Linked DNA regions of Caldivirga maquilingensis IC-167. Each later gene encodes a partner of the first gene's protein in a complex. Links are inferred from orthologs where the notes say so. Each region holds a gene or a part of one and is shown on either strand. Other genes may lie near its edges. The genes, in order: CMAQ_RS05065 and CMAQ_RS09605.

Region 1 (10,575 bases):
TACGGGTTAAAAGCCCGCCGCTCTAACCTGGCTGAGCTACGGGCCCTTGATTAGGCTCGGGGTTTAAGTATCTTATAAGTTTATCTCAATGCTGGTTATCATTAATGCATTTGCCATGAATCACGGTGATCATCCACGTTTATTAACTGTGCGATGGATAATATGCTATGCCTTTAGTATAGTTTCTCAGCACGCTTACCATTAATGGATTTTGATCTATACCGAATCCGCAGCAGTCATTCCAAACCCATATACCTATGTACACCGGCTTTAACCCGCTCACTTGGTTTAAGACCTCTGCTAAATATACTGCCGGTGCAGTGCAATTCCAGTTAATGGGGATGCCTGGATTAGCTTGTGAGGCACTATACCAGGCGTTGGCGTCACATACCCTGAACCCAATTTCACCAATAATTAGCTTGAATCCAGCATCCTTAATGGTTTTAATGTTATTCATGAGGGATGGATTAACGATTATTGAGTATTTAGCGACATGAACATAAGAGTATATGTCATATCCCAGTATCGTTATATTAGCCTCCTTAGCGAAGTTAATCATTAACACTGGGTCCACGCAGCAGTCGTAGTAGTAGAATTGAGCCTCGGGTAATTGAGCCTCAAGCCACCTATATGTTTGGGCAAGCGTATTGAAGCATTGCTTATTATACAGGCATCCCCATTGTTCACTGAAACCAACGTAGAGCCCCTTACCGCTTGGGTCAATGGTCTTCAGGTAATTCACTATGTATGTTAAGTCACTGTAATTGAAGTAAACTGGGTTATTTAATCCTCCCCTATAAGTCCAATATGTTGGGTATAGTGCAATGAATACTTGATGATTAACACCAAGGTAATACTTAACTAACGCCAGTGAGTTATTAAGAGTCTCAAGACACATTACATTACCACTGCAGTAGTAAACAGTAACAATGCCGGCTAAGGCCCATTTAGGTATGGTTGTGTTAGGTATCCACGGTTCAATCCAAATGAAGATCCTGCCTCTTGCTAGTTGAGTATGCTTAACGTTGATCATTATGAGGGAGACTGATGCAATAATGATTACTACAATAATTAATATGAGGTACTTGATCCTCATACCTTCAATGCAACTTAGTGAGTTTTAAGGTTTACCCTCAATATTTATATTTCCATTAACTCCCCAGGTATACACTTAATTAAGGTTAGGCTGCTGCATCTACTTAATGTTCATTGATTTAATTATTATTAATTCATCACCTGGTTTAATAATTAGTTCATCACTTGGGCTTATTAACACCTCATTATTTCTGAGAACACCAATGAGTATTCCCGACTCATCTTCCCTCACCCTAATGAGGGCATCCTTGAAACTCAACCCAGTGTACTTGCTTGAGTTAATAACTAAGATTTCACTGTTACCTCTAAGTAGCCTCATTATTGCCTTTAATGATCCCCTATAAATGATTTCATTCGCCATAGCTATTGTTGTTAATGACCCCACGGCTATTGCTTCATCGGCTCCAGCCTTAAGTACATACTCCGCATTACCCTCATTGAGGAGCTCAGCCACTATGTAGAGGCTTGGGTTAATGCTCCTAGCCACCACAACCTCCATAAGTGTCCTAGCATCCGCTGAAGCAGAATCCCCCTGGGGTAGGATTATTAGTGATGATGCCTTATCAACATTAGCCCTAATTAAAGTATCCTTAAGCGTTGGGTTACCCTTAATGAATTCAACATCCTTAGGTAAGTTAGGTGGTTTTTCAAATTCACTTACGTAAACTATATCAATGAATTTACCTGACTCATCCATTAATTTAATCAAAGCCTTAATTAAGTTGATAGCCCTCTCAGGCTCACCCAGAATAACCACATGATTACCCTTACTGCTTGACTTCATACCACCCATCTTCTCCATAGCCCTCTCAGTTAATAAGGTGGCTATTGATGCTGTTAATATGCTTATTACCGCTATACCAATTGGCATTATAACCATATCCAAAACCCTACCCACAGTGGTTTGAGGAACAATATCCCCGTAACCCACGGTGGTTATAGTCTCCATGACGAACCAAATGGCATCGAAAAAGTTCCTAATACCAGGGTTATGACCATGCTCAACCAGATAAATGCCTAATGCACCTATGAACAACACAGCCATAAACATTAATATTACGTAAACTACTAGGCTTCTCAACACTCTCCTAATCCTCCTCATTAGCCTATACACATTCAATTGTATAATAGGCATACTAAACCCATAGTAGCATCCCCTCTAATAATGCTTAATTAGCGTTACCATTATAGAAACTTAACCTAACATTAAGCATCCTAGTATGAACCGGTGGTTTAGGTGACGGGAGAAGGAAAAGTGATGCGGCCGCCGGGATTTGAACCCGGGATCTGCGGCGTTCCACGCGGGCGGTGCGTCAAGGGTACTGCCTTATAGGCCTTTTAAACATTTCGTTAAGTACCCATAAACCTTTACCGCCTGCACTTTATTTCACAATAATGTTATTCAAGCGTTCCTTAGACTTCACTAAATTAGCCACAAACTTAATGAATATTACAAAGTGAAGCATTAAATTAGTTTAAGAACGGTTTATTACTAAGGTTTACCTTCATTGTTATGCCTTTCCAAACCCTAATACATCAGCGAAGTTACCTAAGTCAAGCAGGCCATGGCCACTGAAGCTAACTAATATGACTTTTCTTTCACCAGTTCTCTTGGCTTCATCAGCAATCTCCTTAATTACTGGTAGAGTATGCGCAGTCTCTGGTGCGGGTATGTAGCCTTCAACCTGTGCGAATACTTGAGCCATCTTAAACACGGTGTCCTGGTCATAATCCCTCCCCTCCACGTAACCCTTGCTCATTAAGTATGATAAGGTTGGGGCAACTGCATGATAACGCAACCCCCCTGCGTAAATGGGTGGTGGAATGAAGTCTGAGCCTATTGTGTACATCTTCAACTGTGGTAGAACCCTACCTGTGTCTGGGTCATCATACTTGTAGACGCCTTTAGTAACCTTAGGCACCTCAGAGGCGCCTACGGCGATATACCTCCGTCTAACCCTCCCGCTTCTGAGTTCATCACCCATGAATGGGTAAAAGGCCCCACCCCAATTACTACCACCACCCACTACCCCTATCATTACATCAGGGTCCTCGCCTATTAACTCAAGCTGCCTCTTAGCCTCAAGTCCAGCAACAGTCTTAAATAATATGTCAGTGTTTATAACACTGCCGACAACGTACTTACCACCATTATTAAGCGCGTACTCCGCGGCCTCGGTTATGGCTACACCTAGGCTACCTGGGTGATTGGGATTCTCCTTCAGTAGCCTCCTTCCGAATTCCGTTAATTCACTGGGGCTTGCATGAACGTCGGCTCCATACATCTGCATTTGGAACCTCCTAAGCGGCTTGGCGTTGTAGCTTGCCTTAACCATGAATATGTGTGCCTTAACCTTAAATAAGGCTGAAGCCAAGGCAACCGCAGCACCCCATTGCCCAGCCCCAGTCTCAGTGGTGACTAATCTCGCACCATCCTTAAGCGCATAGTAGACCCAGGCTAAGGCTGAGTTAATCTTATGACTCCCCGTGTAAGTATAACCCTCCATTTTAAGGTATATTTTAACTGGGGCATCCAAGTACTCCTCAAACCTCCTAGCCCTAATCAATGGTGTTGGTCTACCAACCTGGATATACCTTTCACGCACCTCATCAGGTATTTTAATGAATCTTTCCGTGGAGAATTCGAAGCCTAGGGGCTCAGAGGGTATGACTTTCTTAAGCAATTCAAGTCTCCTCCCATTATCAGGATCCTGAGGCGGTGGGAGTGGTTCAGGAAGATCAGCGAGTATATTGTACCAGTGATCTGGGATTTCATCTGGAGGTAGGTCTACCCTATACTGGCTTAGTGACTTACCCAAATAGTGACCACCTATGGGGTTTAGGTGGCTTGGTTTTTAAGTGTAAACCCAGGATTCACAGCCTGGAATGACCAGTGGGTGAGGATTTTTAAAGAGGCTTAATTGATTCAGTGAAGTGCATGTTAGTAGTGAGGATGAGAGGCTACTAAAGGAGGGTGGGTACTTGGCTAAGGCCCTGGAGACCGTTATTAAGGTTGGTGAGGCTGTTAAGGCTGATAGGCTGCTTGACGTTGACACAGTGCACGTTAGTGGTGTTAGCTACTTAACTATTGGTGACGCTGGCTTAGAGTTCCTTAGGGATATTTCAAGTAGTGGAGCCAGGTTCAGAGTCTTCACAACAGTTAACCCTGCTGGGGTTGAGTACGGTAACCTGAATCTACCTGTTAATGAGGCCTTTATTAGGAGGCAAATGGAGATTATTGATTACTTGAGAAGAATGGGTGCTAGCCTTTGGTTAACCTGCACCCCATATGAATTCATTAGGCCTCAACCCGGTTCAATACATGCATGGGGTGAATCCAATGCTATAGCCTACATTAACTCAGTTAATGACGCCTACACTGAGAAGCTTCCTGGGCCATTCACCATAATGATTGCCATAGCAGGTAAGGTACCTAGGTTTGGGCTCTACGTTGAGGAGAATAGGGTACCTAAGGTTATTGTTAAGGTTAATGCAAGGCTCACCCCAGTTAAGGCTGGGTTACTTGGAAGGATTACTGCAGGTAAGTTGAAGGGTGAAGTACCGTTTATTGATTACGATAATTGGGATAAGCAGTTACTTAAGTCATTCCTAGCCAGCTACGCAACCTACTCCCCAACCCCACTGGCCGTGATTAAGGGTATTAACCCTAATTGGCGTAGGTACTTAAGCATGGTTGATAAACCCGATTCAATAACCATTGATGATGCTGAGTTAAGGTATGAACAGCCCATTGAATACGATGCATTATTCATAGGATGCCCCCACGCAAGCCTAGAGGAGGTAATGAGCATTGTTAAGGTTCTTGAGAAGCATGGTTACAGGAGGTTGGCGAAACCCCTCATAGTGTCAACCTCAAGGTTCATTAAAAGCACCCTAAGCCCTGAATTAATTAATAAGCTTAAGGAGGCTAACGTATACTTAATCACCGATACCTGCCCCATGGTGTCACCTATACTTCAGGGGTTAGGTATTAGGAGTGTGGCAACGCCGTCGTCTAAGGCTATATTTTACCTACCTAGGCTGGTGAATGTTAACGCCATGCCATGCAGTATTGAGGATTGTTTAGAAAGTGAATTAAGCAACCACTGATACCTTATTTTTACATATAAGTCTTTTAAAAAAGCAGTGAGTACAGGGTCGTGGTACTACTTAGGTACAGGTGCCCCTACTGTGGGGGTAGGTTAGTAATGTTTAGTGAGGGTGATGCAATAGTGGTTGGATGCAGTGAATGCGGCATATATGTGATTGTTGATGCTGAGGAGGCTATTAATGAGGTTAGGACTGATAACGTGGGTAAACCCATGGAGAAGGCTTTAGCTAGGAAACTATATAAGAAGTATCTAATGTACTCCGTTAAGGCCATGGCTAGGAGGGAGAACGCTAAAAGTATTAATAATTCCCCAAAGGATAGGTGACCAGTGGTGGAGATTAACGCCAGTGAGGATTATGCTAAGAAAATGAGGGCATTTCTACTTGAGCTTTCCAATAGGTTAGGCGTTAGCTTAAACTGGGTTATTGACGTGTACTACTGGCTTTCAGACAACATTAAGTCGAGGGAGTTTCAATTGGAGCATGAAACCGATAAGCCAACTAGGGCTGAGATAATAAGGGTTTTCGATAATGGTGAGGAGGTTATTGGAGTTAGGTTAAGGTTCTCCTCAGACAGTAGGAGGAATGAATACTACTACACCACGGTGGGTAGGTATGGGGCTAAGTGCACTTGTGAACGCAATATGATTAATGGTAAAGTATGCAAGCACATAGTGGCTGGTTTAATATTAATGAACGTGATTAACGTTTTAAAATACAGTAGGGTGATTAATTTAAGTAACTATGAATGGCTTAATGAGGGAAGTAAAGGAAGCCTACGAGAGGATAGCTGAGGTTTATGGGGAATCAAGGAGGAGTCCATGGGTCTCAGTTTTCAATAAGTTACCTGTTAGGCAATATGGGGTGGTTATTGATGTTGGCTGCGGAAATAGTTCCAACACACGTTATGCAGTCTCAGTGATTCAGCATAGACTCTACGTGGCCTGCGACGTGGCATATAACATGGTTAAGAACCTCCATGATGAGTTAGGGGGTGAAGTCGAGTACATTAACTGTGACGCCAGGCTACTGCCCCTTAGATCCTCGTCAGTAGACCTTTACATAACCATAGCCATGCTTCACCACTTAAGCAGAAGTGATAGGGATTCAGCGTATGCCGAGGCTAGGAGGGTATTGAAGAATGGTGGAGTATTCCTGGCTACAGTATGGGGTTGCGGTAATGCCGACTGTGATAAGGTTATTAAGTGGTCATGGGGCCTTAAGGAACCTGTCAACAGGTACTACCACTTATTCACTAAGGGTGAATTGGATAGCGAGGTGTCGGTTAACTTAAGGATTATGCTTACGGATGAAGTACACATTGGGCGTAGGGTTAATTACCTAGTCTTAGCTGTGAGGGAAAATACCTAGTTGCTTAATTATTCCCCATTAAGTCGATACTACAGAATACACTACATTACTTAAGTTAATGCGTCTCACTAATTCATAATTATGAACCTCAGCAATAATGTACTTATCCTTAGCTAACTCAGCCAGTAGACTCATTAAGACGTCCCATGTTTCATTACTCATGCAGTAATCTAAATTATCCACCAGGAGTATATCACCTCTATTCATGAGCATCACCTGGGTTGAAACAGCCAGAATAGTCCTAAGGTGACATGGTAACGGTGCCCCAATCCTGTAGTTACCTTTACTATCCCTGAAGCCTAAGGCTACATTACCATTAAATAAACCAACCCTAAGGGATCTGTAACCAAGCTTAGCCATAGCCTTCCTAAGTAATCCAACATCACTATCAAACCTGGGGTTCATGAAAATCTCAGCCAAGGCCCTAATAACCCCATCCCCATTCCTACCAATGTTATCAACATGGCTTAAGGACTGCTCCTTACCATCATACTCAAAGTAGGGGCCTAGCATATGAACCCTATGATTCATTAACTCACCCCTAATTAAACCCATTAATACCCTTGAGGACTCCAAGGCATCCTCATTACTACTTATTAATACTGATGCCTCCCCCTCAGGTACCCTTAAGGCATCTTCACTGATAAGGCTCCATGCATCAGCCACAGGGGCTTCAATGGGGTGGGTTATCATTGACCTTGAGTCATCAGCCTCAAGAACAAGTAAAGCCTTATCACTGGTCTTAATAATCTGCCTAAGTGACTTACCGTTGTACTCAATTACATACTCCAAGTGGGCTTCAGGATCCTTCAACTCAAGCCCAGTCACCTTGCCGGCTGATTCATCATTAATTCTAACCCTAACCATTATGCTGACTTTACCAAGCCAATTAATCTTAGACTTAGCGTTAACACCCATGTTGGAGAATGTGTTCCAAAGTATGTTAATTAACCTAGATTTACCTGAACCAGGGGCTCCAGTAATTAAGGTTACCGGCATTAGGTTAATCGTAGCTGAGACACCACCCTCCTCCTCAACACTTAAGCTGACTATCATTGGTTAAAAGGGTTTATGAGCCTTTAAATGCATTAAACTAAGGGATGAGGCGTAACTTAGTTTATTCCCAAGTAAAGCTCACGTTAAATATTTTAAATATTGTTAAGTTCAGTGAAGTGAAATGAGTTCAACAATAAATAAGATTGCGCTACTTAATGGGATGAGGACGCTTGGTTTCTCCCTCATCTGGCCGTACATAGGCTTAATATTGTATAAGTTGGGTTTACCATTCTGGTTAATCGGCATTTACTATAGTGCTCAGATGCTGGTTAACATTGTTTCACAGGTAATTGGTGGTGTTTTAACAGATATCATGGGTAGGGTTAAATTAATGCTTATTGGTAACATTGGGTCAAGTATGGTTCTCATATTAACTTACCTCCTAATTAGGTTTAATACCATGATAGTGATGGTATTACTGTTGGCTCAGTCATTATTCAACAGTATGTTTGCTGTGGCTAGTTCAACCATTGTAGGTGACCTTGAGAGAGGGTTAGGTAATTTAATTAGGGCCTACTCCAGGATTAGGGTGGGGGCTAATGCTGGTTGGGCCATTGGTCCATTAATAAGTGGTTACGTAATGTATTACTTGGGTTATAGTTACGTGTTCTTAATAACGGCATTAATTGCATTAGCCTCAACACCATTAATATTAATGCTAAGGGGATTAGAGAGGAAGGTGGTATCGTTTAGGTTAATTAGGGTTAATGCCCCATTTGCCCTATTCCTAATACCAACAATACTCCTCTTCTCAACAATGGGGTTACTTGGCTTCGCCTTAACAACATACTATAACGTTGTGAAGCATATTGAGATCTCAGACATAGGGCTTGTATACGCTCTTAACGGATTCATGGTTGTTGCCCTACAGGATAGGGTCGGTGGCTTCATATCAAGGAGGGATATTAGGTATTGGCTTGTTTACGGTTCATTAATCTACTATATTTCATATGGTGTAATATTCATGGTAAGTAACATCTATGAGGCATTACTGGACATGGCACTGGTAACCACGGGTGAAATCATTGTCTCACCCATAGTTCAGGCAATAGCCATGAATATGGCTGAAAGCGATAAGAGGGGCCAGTACATGGGTGTCTTCGGTTTAGCATCCAACATTGGTAGAACCATGGGTTCAGTAATGTCCAGTGAGGCTATGCAGTATATGATTAATAACCCGATCCTACTATGGCAATCCTTATCATCCCCAGCCCTAGTGGCTTCATTAATCTACCTAAGCCTATTTAAGGTTAACCGTAGGTTAATCAATATGACTAGGCAGCTTCATTAAGCGTGAGTCCTCGTTACTCATCCTATTAAGCCTAGGTTAATTACCTAAGCCATGGTGTTGCCGTACTTAAGTAGCATATCCCTCATTTTTAATGCATCCTGCTCCAGTAGGGGTGATTCACATATTATTGTTATATCCAAATCCTCCTTAGCCAATTCCTGGGCTAAAGGTTCAAAGGGTGGGTTATTAGTGTCTATTGGTTCATGTTCATCAACCCACTCCCCCCTCCTATACTTAACGGCGGTGAAGTGGGTGTGCATTGGTTGATTACCGAAGTACTCCCTCCACATGTTTAATATAGCCTTATAATCTATACTTCCCCCATTCCTAGCATATATGTGTCCCCAATCCACCACAGCCACCACTTGAGGGTTATTGATCTCCTTAACAAGCTTAAAAGTCTCCTCAAGTCCACCGAATTGGCTCCTCCTAGCCATTACCTCTAAGCCAAGTTTAACGTGGCTAATCCCCTCCTTACCCATTAATTCAATTACCCTCATTACGGATTCCCTCACTGCATTATAGCATCCCTCAGGGCCTAATTTACCGTAGTAGGCTGGGTGGAAGACCACTACCGTAGCCCCCATAGCCTCCCCCCTCTCCAGGGATTCCATCAGCCTCTTAATGCTTGCCTCAACGGTACTATCCTTATCACTGCATAGGTTTATGAAGTATGGTGCGTGAATCGATAACCTAACCCCAATTTCCCTAGCCAATTTCCCAGCATTCTCAGCGTCAGTGATACTCATTCTAACTCCCCTAACGAACTCAACCTCCATGGCGTTTAACCCAATATCTTTAACATACTTAATCCCATCCAATGTACTCCTCTTACCCTTTAAACCCATTGGTACTCCAGCCGGCCCCACGTAGACTTTAGCCATTTAGGCAAATTCAGGCTTTGTACTTTTAATTATTTTGCCCGAGACGCATTAAGGGTAGTTGTTAGGTAAGCCAGTGAGGCCTCTTACCCATGAAGGTTAACGCAATGCCCCTTAACTCCACTGGTAGCTCATTAACTTGACTAGCATCACGTAGTAAAACTACACGACCCTTAAGTAGGGAATCCTTAACAACACTGCCTCTAACAGTCTTAAGACTCTTGGCCACGGCTTCCTTAATACTCTTAATCCTTCTAGGCCTAATCACAAACCACCTTCCATTCCTTATGAATGGGCCAACCACATTACTGGCGTTAAGGTACTTCTCAATGAATGCCTCAGCCTCATCAGTCCAAACAGGGGGACCCATGTGTATTTCATACTCAGGTAACTCAGGTTCCTCAACAGTAAGCATTACTACAATGTAATTGTCCTGCGGCGTATAGAGGCCTATGTCAATTGGTTTAAAGCCACTGCTACTCACAGTACTCCATATTGTTGATGCAATCCTCCTTAATTGACCCCAAATAATATCCTCCACGTAACCCTTAGGGTACTCACCATACAGGATTAATGTTGGTGTGGTTAGTGTTAATGATTCTGAGGGTGATTGAGCACTGTTGGTGAAGAAAACCATGCTTGGTTTCTTAAGGAAACGCCTGGATGCTGCTATGAAGATCGCCATTGAGTCTAGGGAGACGGCTGCAGCAGCATTCCTACCTGGGTCAACTGGATCAATGACAACTAATGGTGCATTAAAGTTAACTTGCT
Region 2 (10,584 bases), 890 kb from region 1 along the record:
CCAGTACGTGAAGGTACATTGTTACACCGTAGTTAACCATATACCTACTAAAGTTCACTGCAAATGAGTAAACCGCAGTATTCATGCTTAATGCTAAGCCTTGAGTCACTAGGAGTGGGTTATACTTGAAGACGTAGTATATGCTCCTCTGGTAAACATAGGCTGGGGCCATTGCAAATACCCTGAACACTACGGCTAGGGCTAGTGCAGCTAGGACTATTACTAACGCTATGAGCACTACTGCCTGCCCCCTCAATTTAACTCACCCCTAATCCGCTGAAGGCGTTACCCCTATAGTATAGGTAAAGCTTAATCACGTAGGCTGCATCACCAATGTAGACTAAAGCCCTAGACACACCAGTGGGTGCGTACTTAACTGGGTAACCGAAGATTATTGTCCTATTCACTAAGTATAAGTCCGGGTTATAGCCTAAGGGTATTACCAGTAATTGACTTAAGGGTACTGAGCCACTTTGGCCTTGGCTATTCCTCTGAATCCAAACCAGTAGAAGCATGGGTGTGCTGGGTAGGTTCCAGTAGCAGGCTGAGTAATTAGGAGGATTACTACTACTTAAGATCGTGCATGAAACTGGGTAACTATTACTACCCCTAGATGGGTTAAAGGTGAAGTTAATGCTCATTGTTGTGAAATTATATATTGACTTATATACCGCAACTACCCTTAAACCTAATGCAGACTGACTTGGATTACTTAAACTCACCCCCAGTAGGCAGTTAGTGAATATGTGTGGGTCAGCGAATACTACGCTATACCCATTACTGTTAATTAAGGGTACTATGCCAACGGTTAGTAATGGTATTTGAATAGCAGGGTATTGGTAGTAGGCGTAGTCCTTCAACCCAGCTGTCTGCGCTGTAATAACCATGTAGTAGTAATTACTTGGGTTAAAGGCTACGGGTAAGCTGATTGAAGCCACCCCATTAGAGTTGGTTATTCCTGATGAGTAACCCTGGTAAAAGACAGCATTATTAGATGCCAGTGATGTTATAAAGTACTGCACGGTAACCGTCGCATTAGGTATTGCTACACCGGTGGAGTAGTCGGTAACCTTAATGTAGGCTATGTTTGAGGTTAAGTTAATTACCCTAATCATGTAGAGTGGGTGAATTACAATAACGAAGTCATAACTATTACCTAAACCAAGAAGTTGCTTAACCTGATTATAACTAATCACCCAGTTCGTTGGGTAACCAACAGTGAATAACCAGAGGTAATTCAAGGTTACGTAGCTAATACCGTACTGGCTTAGGAATTGTTGGAAACCCACACCATTTATTTGATTAATACTGCAGTAACCCCTAATATTGCCTGGCGATACGGCTACACTGGCATTATTCGCATAGTCCCAGAATACTAATTGAAGTACCTTAAATGGATCAAGGGAGTAGGGTGAGTTAAATGAGGCTAGGCCAAAGGCATTCATTAGGCTTGCATTCTGACCCCAGTAAACTGGATTACCTGGATTAGTGATAATGTAGTTTAGTAGGCTTTGAGCCAGGGCGTTTAATTGAAGTGTATTAACCTCACTGCCTGCCGTGGGTAGGTAACTGGGGATTAGTCTAATGAATACTATTACCATTAATACAATAACAACTACAATAACTATGGCCTCAATGGCGCTCATCTGCCCTTTCCTTAAGTTAAACATAATACGCTTATATTCCCCTATAGGGTTATTTAAGCTTTTAACATTTAATTCAACTTCACTGACGCTGAATAATGGAAAATTATGATGAATCCCTGGGCTTAGCATTAATCATGGTGCAAATTATTTAAAAGGCCCCCCACCAGTGTGCCTCGGTTAAGTTATGAGTGAGGTTAAGGTGCTTAATAAGGGTGAATTACCCAAGGAAAATGAGGTAGTGATTGATGCATCAAACCACGTTGCAGGAAGGTTAGCAACCGTGGTTGCTAAATTAGCACTACAGGGTAAGAGGGTTATAATAATTAACGCTGAGAAGGCTGTGGTAACAGGGGATAGGAACATGGTTATTGATTGGTTTAAGAGGAGAATGAGTGAGATAAGGACTCATTATAACCCAGAGAAGGTTGGGCCAAAGTGGCCTAGGAGGCCGGATAGGATCCTTAGGAGAATTATTAGGGGTATGCTTCCGTATAAGAGGAGTAAGGGTAAGTCAGCCTTGAAGAGGATTAGAATATTCATGGGTGTACCAAGTGAATACAGCGGTAAGGCGGCTTACGTGATTCCAGGCTCAATGCTCAGGCTTAGGCCTGGTTTAAAGTACGTTACCCTTGAGGAGATTTGGGCCAGTATTGAACCTAGTGAGCATGAGGCATGGAGGAAGGGACAAAGCATGAGCACTAAGGCTGAGAGTAATAAGCAATAAATCATTGCCCTTACGCTTTTTAATTCATCACCATGGGTTTGCCTTCCCATTACATTATAGCTAAATAAATTACTTAAGTAGAGGATTATTAATTATGAGAAATAGTAGCTACCGCTTCATTAAAGCTTATGCCTTATATACCACTGATTATTATACCCAGTCTATGGGTTTAATACTAGTCTACACTGGTGATGGTAAGGGTAAGACCACTGCAGCATTAGGCCTGGTGCTGAGGGCTTACGGCCATGGATTAAGGTCAATAGTTGCACACGTTATGAAGACCCTAATTTACAGAGGACAGTGGGTTGGTGAATACTCGGCATTACTTAAGATGAGTGATCTGGTTGAGGTGTATTACATGAGTGAGGAAGCCTTAAGGACCCCTAGGGATGTTTTCAACAAGGCTATTGAAAGGAGCATTATGATTAAACCCTTCCTACTAGTATTGGATGAGGTTAACAATGCAGTTAACGGTGGGTTAATGACTAGTCGTGAAGTTATTGATGGCTTAAGGAAGCTACCCAATGAGGTTAACGTCGTTTTAACAGGCCGTAATGCACCAAGTGAATTCCTTGAGTTAGCCGACCTAGTAACTGAGTTTAAGCCTGTTAAGCATTACTATGATAAGGGTATTGTGGGAGTCATGGGCCTTGAGTGGTGAATCATGCTTAATTAAGGGAATGGTTTAAAAAGCCACTGAGGTAAAAGTTAAAAAGTCTTAGGCAACCATAGGTTAATAGGGCCCGTAGCTCAGCATGGTGGAGCGTCCGGCTCATAACCGGAAGGTCCCGGGTTCAAATCCCGGCGGGCCCACTTCCTCTATCCCGAAGAAAAAATTACCATGAGTAATAATTAAGTATTAGGAATAATTATTACTCTTCAATAAAATGAGGTGATGGATACTTAACTCAGTGGTTAAGGTTCACGGAATTAAACACGGCTAAGTAATCAATTTGTTAATTAAATATTATGATACCATAATGTGTATATTATTTTAAGATCAAATCATAAGACTATGTTCACTGCATTAGTCCTAGGTTTCTTCTAATTTCCCTAGCCACACCCTCCGGCTTCTCAGCTGAGGTTATGGCTCTACCAACTACAACTATATCAATGTCCCTTCCCCTTAATTTAAGGGCTGTTCCAGCGTCAACACCACCTGCCAGGGTAACCCCAACATTATACTTCCTCTTTATTGACTCGGCTTCATCGATAAGTACCTCAGCGTTAACTTTCCTAGAGTCCTGTACGTCAATACCCACGTGGAGGCCTATGTAATCAACCTTAGCTGCATTAAGAACCTCCTTAACCCTCTCCTCAACGTTAACCACCCCTATGAAGTCAACCACGGTGCTTAAGCCCAGTTTCCTGGCCTCATCACTGAATTCCCTTATAGTATCCACTGGGGCAGCGGCCAATACACTGGCCATGTTTGCACCATTCTCTGAGGCTAACCTCACCTCAATTCTACCAGCGTCCATTGTCTTTAAGTCGGCGAATATTAGCGCCGAGGGGCAGCAGACCCTCATTCTTGATACAGCATACATGCCGTAGGCCTTTATTAATGGTGTACCAACCTCAATAACATCAATCAACCCACCCCTATGAAGTCTCCTAGCCAAGTCAACGGCAGCATCTAGGTTTGTTAAATCCAATGCCACCTGTAGTTTCATTTACTTACACCTATTAGCATCTTAATTGGGACCCCAGCCCTAGTCTGTACTAATATTGGTACGTCTAGTTTAGTGGAGGCTATTATTGTTCTTATTAATTCCCTAACCTTCTTCAACACTGTTAACTTATCCTTCATGGAGTCAACGGACTCCTTAAGTACGTCGTACTCATCAATGGGCTTAGGATCAACTATTATCTTAAGCCCAGTAACCTCTATTGCTGGAGTTAGCATTATGTTCTCATTACCCACAAGCTTCTTAATAATATTTAGAAGCGACTGGAAGCCTACTAACCTTGGTTCAATTTGTGCAATGTTCTTCTCAATTAAGTTAATGGTCTCCTCAAGGGAGTTAATCTGGTTATCTATGTAATTCATGAAATCGTTCAGCGATGCAAAGTACATTACCTCTAAGTCACCACCAGTGTTATCAGCTTGAGACTCCATATTATGCAGTCTACACACCTCAGTTAATAAAATTTAAGTCATTAAAACTAAGGTTAAGCAGGCAAATTCAACAATTGTGAAATGATAAGATTTATAAAATCCAAGCTAATTACTGAATGCATGGTTGAAGTATTGAAGTACGACATAGTGATTCTTGGCTCTGGGTTAGCTGGCTTAAGGGCAGCCTTCGAGGCCGCTAGGGTTAGTAATGGTAAGCTTAGGATAGCCGTCATATCTAAGGTTCAAGCCATGAGAAGCCACTCAGTCTCCGCGGAGGGTGGTGCGAGTGCGGTCCTGTATCCTAAGGATAATGGGGATAATATAGACCTACATGCCTACGATACCGTTAAGGGCAGTGACTTCCTGGCTGATCAAGATGCGGTTGAGGTTTTAGTTAGGGAGGCTCCTAAGGAAATAATCTTCATGGATCATTTAGGCGTCCCATGGTCTAGGGATGCTCAGGGTAGGATTCTTCAAAGACCCTTCGGTGGAATGACTATACCGAGGACAACCTTCGCCCAGGATAAGAGTGGTTTCTTCCTATTAAGTACTCTATATGATAATACGCTTAGGTTTAAGAACGTTGAGATGTTTCATGAGCACTTTGCCACATCAATGATTATGCAGAATGGGGTCTTCAAGGGGTTCACGGTAATTGACCTTAAGACTGGGGAATTTAAGGTGTTCCTCGCTAAGGTAGGTATAATAGCCACGGGTGGTAATGGTAGGGTGTACGGCTTCACCACAATGGCTCACTCATCCACGGGGGATGGGTATTCACTAGCCTATAGGGCTGGGATACCGCTTAAGGACTTTGAATTCCCTCAATTCCACCCAACTGCCCTAGTCCCGAACGGTATACTGATAACTGAGGGGGCTAGGGGTGAGGGTGGTTACTTGATTAATAAGGAGGGGGAGAGGTTTATGAAGAGGTATGCACCAAGTAGGATGGAGTTGGCTCCAAGGGACATAGTTAGTAGGGCCATAGTGACGGAGTGCATGGAGGGTAGGGGTTTCATTGATGAGGAAACAGGCCTATGCTACGTGTTGCTTGATTTAAGGCACTTGGGTGAGGAGAGAATTGAAAGTAGGTTACCTATGATTAGGGAAATAGCCATGAAGACTCTTGGAATCGATCCAGTAAATGAACCTATTCCAGTTAGACCAGCAATGCACTACATGATGGGTGGAATACACGCTGATATTAATGGGCAAGTAATGCTTGATGAAACAACAACAAGGGTACCTAACCTTTGGACAGCAGGTGAGGCAGCATCTATAAGTGTTCATGGTGCTAATAGGCTAGGCAGTAACTCACTATCAGAATGCTTAGTCTGGGGTAGGATAACTGGAGCATTAGCAGCACAGTATGCCCTTAATGCATCTGAACCGGAGTTCGATGGATCAATCAAGGACCTGGCATCTAGGGAGGAGAGTAGGATATTCGATAAGTTAATTCATAAGGAGGTTGGGGGTGAGAATCCATATGAAATTAAGGCTGAGATGAATTCAACAATGGATAATAACGTTTACGTGTTTAGAGATAAAAGCACCCTTGAGGAGGCTTACACAAGCATTAAGAGGCTTAGGGAGAGGTTTACTAAGGTTAGGCTTGAGGATGACGGCAGGATATATAACCAGAACCTTAAAGACATCCTGGAATTAGACTTCCTACTTGAGCAAGCCGAGTTAATAACGATAGCTGCATTAAATAGGACTGAGTCAAGGGGTGCACACTATAGGTTAGATTACCCCAAGAGGGATGATGCCAATTGGCTTAAGCACACTCTACTCTTCTACACGGCAGGAGATAAGCCTAGAATAAGTTACTCACCGGTTAAGATAACTCGTTGGAAACCTGAGGAGAGGAAGTATTAGTTTGATCGTTGTTGGCTTAATTTACTCCTAACCTCAATAGCCCTCTTTAACACTAGGCTCTTCAACTCCTCCATACTCATCCTGGAATCACCATAAGCCACTACGGCTACTTGATATGTTTCAAGCTGCTGCCAAGTCTCCTCAGCCAACACCTTAACGTCCTTAACACCATCATCAATCAGTAATTCCCTCAAGGCGTTCTCGAATTCACTTACAGATATTTTAACAGGTAAATCAAGCCTAACCCTAACTGCATGGTACTTGGCATCACTTTTACTAATTATCATTGAGTCCTTAAGAACAGAATTAGGTACCTTAGCCACTTCACCGTTATCAAGTACAATAGTCGTGTACATTAACCCCATGTCAATTATGGTTCCGGTAAAACCATTTGGAGTACCCTCTGTGGGGTACATGGCTCTAAGTAATCCGTAACGCCAAGTTAAGAAAGTTATCCTCTCCCCTGGTTTAAAGGGTTTAGATACAAGCAGTACGAAGCCTGATATTATGTCGTTAAGGGTTTGTTGGAAGGCTAGACCAAGCACTAGGCCTATTACTGTACCGCTTAGGGCTGCGGCGGCTGGGCTATATTGAACTATGCTTGCGGTTACGAATACTATAACGGCTAGCGCTATTAGGAATTGAAGCGTGAACTTAAGGACAGTGGCTGTATGTGGATCATACGGGTAAAGAGCCTTAGTTATCTCCCTACCGGTCGTGAGTATTAACACTGAACCTATTATTAACACCAGTGAAAGCCTAATCAAGTACTCATAATTCCTTAAGTAGGCTAACCGCGGGGAAACATTAAACGTGTAGATGGTTAAGTGATAGATTATGTAAACCACAATGCCTGCTATTATTATTGGAATCCAGCTCTTAACTATTTTACTTAACACTGATGATAAAGGCGGCCCCTGCCTCACTTGATTACCACTAGCTTTCATTAATTCCTTTATCAATCGAGGGATTTATTTACCTTATTATTTAGAACACTATTTGAATCTGAACCCCTAAGGACTGGAGATGGGTATGATTTCAATCATTCCCTTACTTGAATCTATTACAAGTAGCTTACCGGCCAGCGTTGGCTCTAATCCAGCAAGTATTCTTAACGCATCCAATGCCTGCCAGGATGCAACTACACCTACTGTTGGGCCTATTACTGCGTTACATAAGCCTTCTACACATGATACTGGGTTTAGGCCTCTTATGTTCAGTATTTCAGCTAGCCGCGGTGTCTTACCGGGCACCACCGTGGTTACTAATCCAAACCACCCATCAACACCACCATTAACTATTGGTTTACTGTACTTAGCGGCTAATTCATCAACATCAACCCTAGTCTTCATATTATCAACAGCCAATACTATAACGTCCACTGAGGCTACTAATTCCTCAGCCTCCTCATTCTTCGTTAACACCGTTTGATGAGCCTCAATTTTAACCTCTGGGTTAATTTCCCTCAGCCTCCTCTCAGCCACCTCAACCTTGCTCTTACCAATATCCCTAGTAGTGTATAGGAGTTGCCTATGTAGGTCACTTATACTGACTGTGTCGAAATCAACGAGAATAAGCCTACCAACCCCTGCACCAGCCAGGTACATTGATGCTAATGAACCTAATCCACCTAACCCCACCACTAATGCACTACTATTACTGAGTCTCCTTTGACCCTCAATGCCCAGTAAGGGTAACTGCCTAATATACCTATCACTACTAATCATTAATAAAAGCGAATTAACGCAGTGAAATAAACGTATCTCTCATATCCCCCTAATCAGCATTTCCCTAGCCTCTCTCTCAAGCCTAGTGGGGCTACTGGGTTGGATAGTTGCAGTGAGTATTATGTAGTTGCCGTCAATTTTAATTAATGAACCATCCTTAAGCCTATTAAGTATATACGCTGCGTAATCCCCCCCACCCCACTCAAGTATTGTCCTATAAACCTTCAGGTACTTTAACCTGGCTTTACCACCCCTGTAGGCTAATTCCCTAAGCAGTAGCATTGCTAACCTTGCACTCATCTGGGATGAGTACTGTTGACTCATTTAGGTTCACCTCAATTACGCATCCACTGTAGTTAAGTATTTCCTCAGGAATATTAATTACTAAGGGTATGTTAGCCATAATTGACCCAACCAGTACTAATGTGTCAGGCTTAATGGTGAGTATGGCTAATGGCGCCTTACCGTACTTAGCTAACTTATACATTACGTATGGACCCACCGTTGAACCGGTGGAGTATGGTAATGCAAGGATCTTACCAGCTATATTGATTTCCATCCCCTTAACCTTAACAATACCCCTGGCACCATCAACATCACCTAGGAATGATATTGGTGTATTAATGGCAATTAACTCCCCTGATACAACACCATTACCGTGGACGGTATTACCCTTAAGCGCACGCACCTGCCTCATTAATATAGCGTATTAATAAGGTTTATTTTAGTCCCGATCAAGATACTGGTGCCTATGATTAAATTTCAACCCTTAACAACCCCTATTGGCCTCATTCTAACAACCTTCTTAGCTAAGCCTAATGCATCAGAAACCTCAGCCACAACATCGACATTCTTATAGGCCTCGGGGGCCTCCTCACTTATTATCTCTGATTCAGCGCTCCTAATAATAATTCCCCTTGACTCCAAAGCCGCCTTAACCTTACTTGGTGGTAGACTTCTAACGGCCGCTGATCTGCTCATCTGTCTACCAGCCCCATGTGGGGCTGTACCGAAGGTTAACTGCATTGATTTCTCAAAGCCGACGAGAATATATGAGCCCGTACCCATGCTTCCAGGTATTAGGACTGGTTGCCCGATCCCCCTATACACCTTAGGTATCTCCTCCCTACCCGCTGGGAAGGCTCTAGTAGCCCCCTTCCTATGCACCCAAACCTTAGCCCTATGACCCTCATCATCCACTACATGCTCCTCAAACTTAGCTATATTATGAGCAACATCATAGATTATCCTCATGCCTAATTTATCAGGGTCCCTTCCGAAAACCCTCTTAAAGGACTCCCTAACCCAATGCATTAATAAATGTCTATTAGTCCATGCGTAGTTGGCTGCGGCAGCCATTGCGTGTAAGTAGTCCTGCGCCTCCCTTGCCGTTAACGGTAAGGCTGCTAATTCCCTATCAGGTAGGTAGAGGCCCCATTGTCTCATTTTGCTTTCAGCAACCTTAATGTAATCCGTAGCCACCTGGTGTCCTAATCCCCTTGAACCTGAGTGAATCATGACTAGTACCTGCCCCTCCTTCTCTATGCCGAAGACCTTGGCCACATCAGGGTTAAATATCTTATCAACCACCTGAATCTCAATGAAGTGGTTACCTGACCCAATGGTTCCAATCTCGTCCTTCCCCCTCTCCTTAGCCCTCTGGCTAACCTTACTTGAATCCGCGAAGTCCCAACTACCGTTCTGCTCAATGTACTCCTTATCATCAGTCCAACCGTAACCATTCCTAATAGCCCAGTCCACACCCTCATCAAGCACCTTATTAAGCTCAGATACAGGTAAGTGCAGTTTACCGGTCTCACCAACACCAGCCGGTGCCAGTTCAAAGATTGTGTTCACAAGTTCCCTCAACCTAGGCCTCACCTCATTCTCAGTTAAATCAGTCCTAAGCACCCTAACACCGCAATTAATATCATAACCTATTCCCCCTGGGCTTATTGTACCTTGATTCGAATCCACAGCAGCCACACCACCCACTGGGAAGCCGTAGCCCTGGTGCGCGTCGGGTAATGCTATACTATACTTATATACCCCAGGTAAGCAAGCCACGTTAGCTGCCTGCTCAAGTGTTGAATCAGTCTTCATTTTCTCTATTAATGACTCATCAGCAAATATCCTAGCTGGAACCTTCATGCATGGTTTATACGTCTTAGGTATTTCCCAAATGAGCCTATCTATTTTTCTTAAAGGTGGAACCATATTATCAATTCAATAATCCATAGTTCAGTGGTTTTAAATCTTTTTACCCCTGAGCTTAACTTAAGCACTATTGGCTTATCTGCATGAGTACTTAAATTGACTCCGCTTAAACCGCTATGATTTTGTGCCTTATACCTAGTTTATAATTATAGATAATGTGATAACATGAACCTATATTATAACTAATGCTAAGTTATTATTGTTAAAACATTAGTGAATCTGTGACTGAATTCATTTAAAGCAATATGATAATTCATAGAGGTATAGTCAATG

The links.
Region 2: the proteins of CMAQ_RS05065 (region 1) and CMAQ_RS09605 are in contact, whole or in part, in a crystal structure (PDB 7CNS), measured with the Thermococcus kodakarensis proteins. The link is inferred for Caldivirga maquilingensis IC-167 from one-to-one orthologs. Residues at the interface, in WP_011250200.1 of Thermococcus kodakarensis: Ile25, Ala28, Leu29, Ile32, Tyr33, Ala47, Gly48, Asn53, Ile54, Ala57, Glu60, Phe61, Leu62, Tyr99, Ser128, Glu129, Ser130, Asn145, Arg146, Glu147, Gly148, Gly149, Pro150, Ser151, Leu153, Tyr164, Leu201, Gly202, Asn203, Gly227; in WP_011250199.1 of Thermococcus kodakarensis: Arg6, Lys7, Ile8, Leu27, Gly28, Thr38, Arg58, Gly59, Lys60, Gly61, Ser62, Thr63, Val64, Ser66, Tyr67, Val68, Tyr70, Ala71, Lys74, Glu86, Ala87, Glu88, Thr89, Ile90, Ala92, Thr93, Ile96, Ile97.

Annotation. Positions count from the first base shown.
Region 1 is NC_009954.1:1,041,116-1,051,690, forward strand. What follows is about bases 3,184-6,117. They hold CMAQ_RS05065 (aconitase X catalytic domain-containing protein), read left to right. Parts: upstream 3,184-4,029; coding sequence 4,030-5,205; downstream 5,206-6,117. Other genes in these bases: CMAQ_RS05060 (TrpB-like pyridoxal phosphate-dependent enzyme), read right to left, coding at 3,184-3,914; CMAQ_RS05070 (hypothetical protein), read left to right, coding at 5,256-5,531; CMAQ_RS05075 (hypothetical protein), read left to right, coding at 5,538-5,999; CMAQ_RS05080 (class I SAM-dependent methyltransferase), read left to right, coding at 5,962-6,117. In the rest of the region: CMAQ_RS05050 (hypothetical protein), read right to left, coding at 143-1,096; CMAQ_RS05055 (potassium channel family protein), read right to left, coding at 1,196-2,230; more of CMAQ_RS05060, read right to left, coding at 2,607-3,183; more of CMAQ_RS05080, read left to right, coding at 6,118-6,576; CMAQ_RS05085 (ATP-binding protein), read right to left, coding at 6,595-7,632; CMAQ_RS05090 (MFS transporter), read left to right, coding at 7,754-8,923; CMAQ_RS05095 (TIM barrel protein), read right to left, coding at 8,968-9,807; CCA tRNA nucleotidyltransferase, read right to left, coding at 9,869-10,575. UniProt on the Methanocaldococcus jannaschii protein: Component of a hydro-lyase that catalyzes the dehydration of mevalonate 5-phosphate (MVA5P) to form trans-anhydromevalonate 5-phosphate (tAHMP).
Region 2 is NC_009954.1:1,938,656-1,949,239, reverse strand. What follows is about bases 7,078-10,020. They hold CMAQ_RS09605 (aconitase X swivel domain-containing protein), read right to left. Parts: upstream 8,792-10,020; coding sequence 8,363-8,791; downstream 7,078-8,362. Other genes in these bases: CMAQ_RS09600 (RtcB family protein), read right to left, coding at 8,857-10,020; CMAQ_RS09610 (hypothetical protein), read right to left, coding at 8,134-8,418; CMAQ_RS09615 (HesA/MoeB/ThiF family protein), read right to left, coding at 7,381-8,094; CMAQ_RS10490 (mechanosensitive ion channel family protein), read right to left, coding at 7,078-7,314. Also shown: CMAQ_RS09660 (hypothetical protein), read right to left, coding at 1-256; CMAQ_RS09655 (Ig-like domain-containing protein), read right to left, coding at 258-1,670; CMAQ_RS09650 (50S ribosomal protein L13), read left to right, coding at 1,831-2,370; CMAQ_RS09645 (cob(I)yrinic acid a,c-diamide adenosyltransferase), read left to right, coding at 2,534-3,031; CMAQ_RS09635 (orotidine 5'-phosphate decarboxylase / HUMPS family protein), read right to left, coding at 3,390-4,043; CMAQ_RS09630 (hypothetical protein), read right to left, coding at 4,040-4,489; CMAQ_RS09625 (succinate dehydrogenase/fumarate reductase flavoprotein subunit), read left to right, coding at 4,610-6,367; more of CMAQ_RS10490, read right to left, coding at 6,364-7,077; more of CMAQ_RS09600, read right to left, coding at 10,021-10,311. UniProt on the Methanocaldococcus jannaschii protein: Component of a hydro-lyase that catalyzes the dehydration of mevalonate 5-phosphate (MVA5P) to form trans-anhydromevalonate 5-phosphate (tAHMP).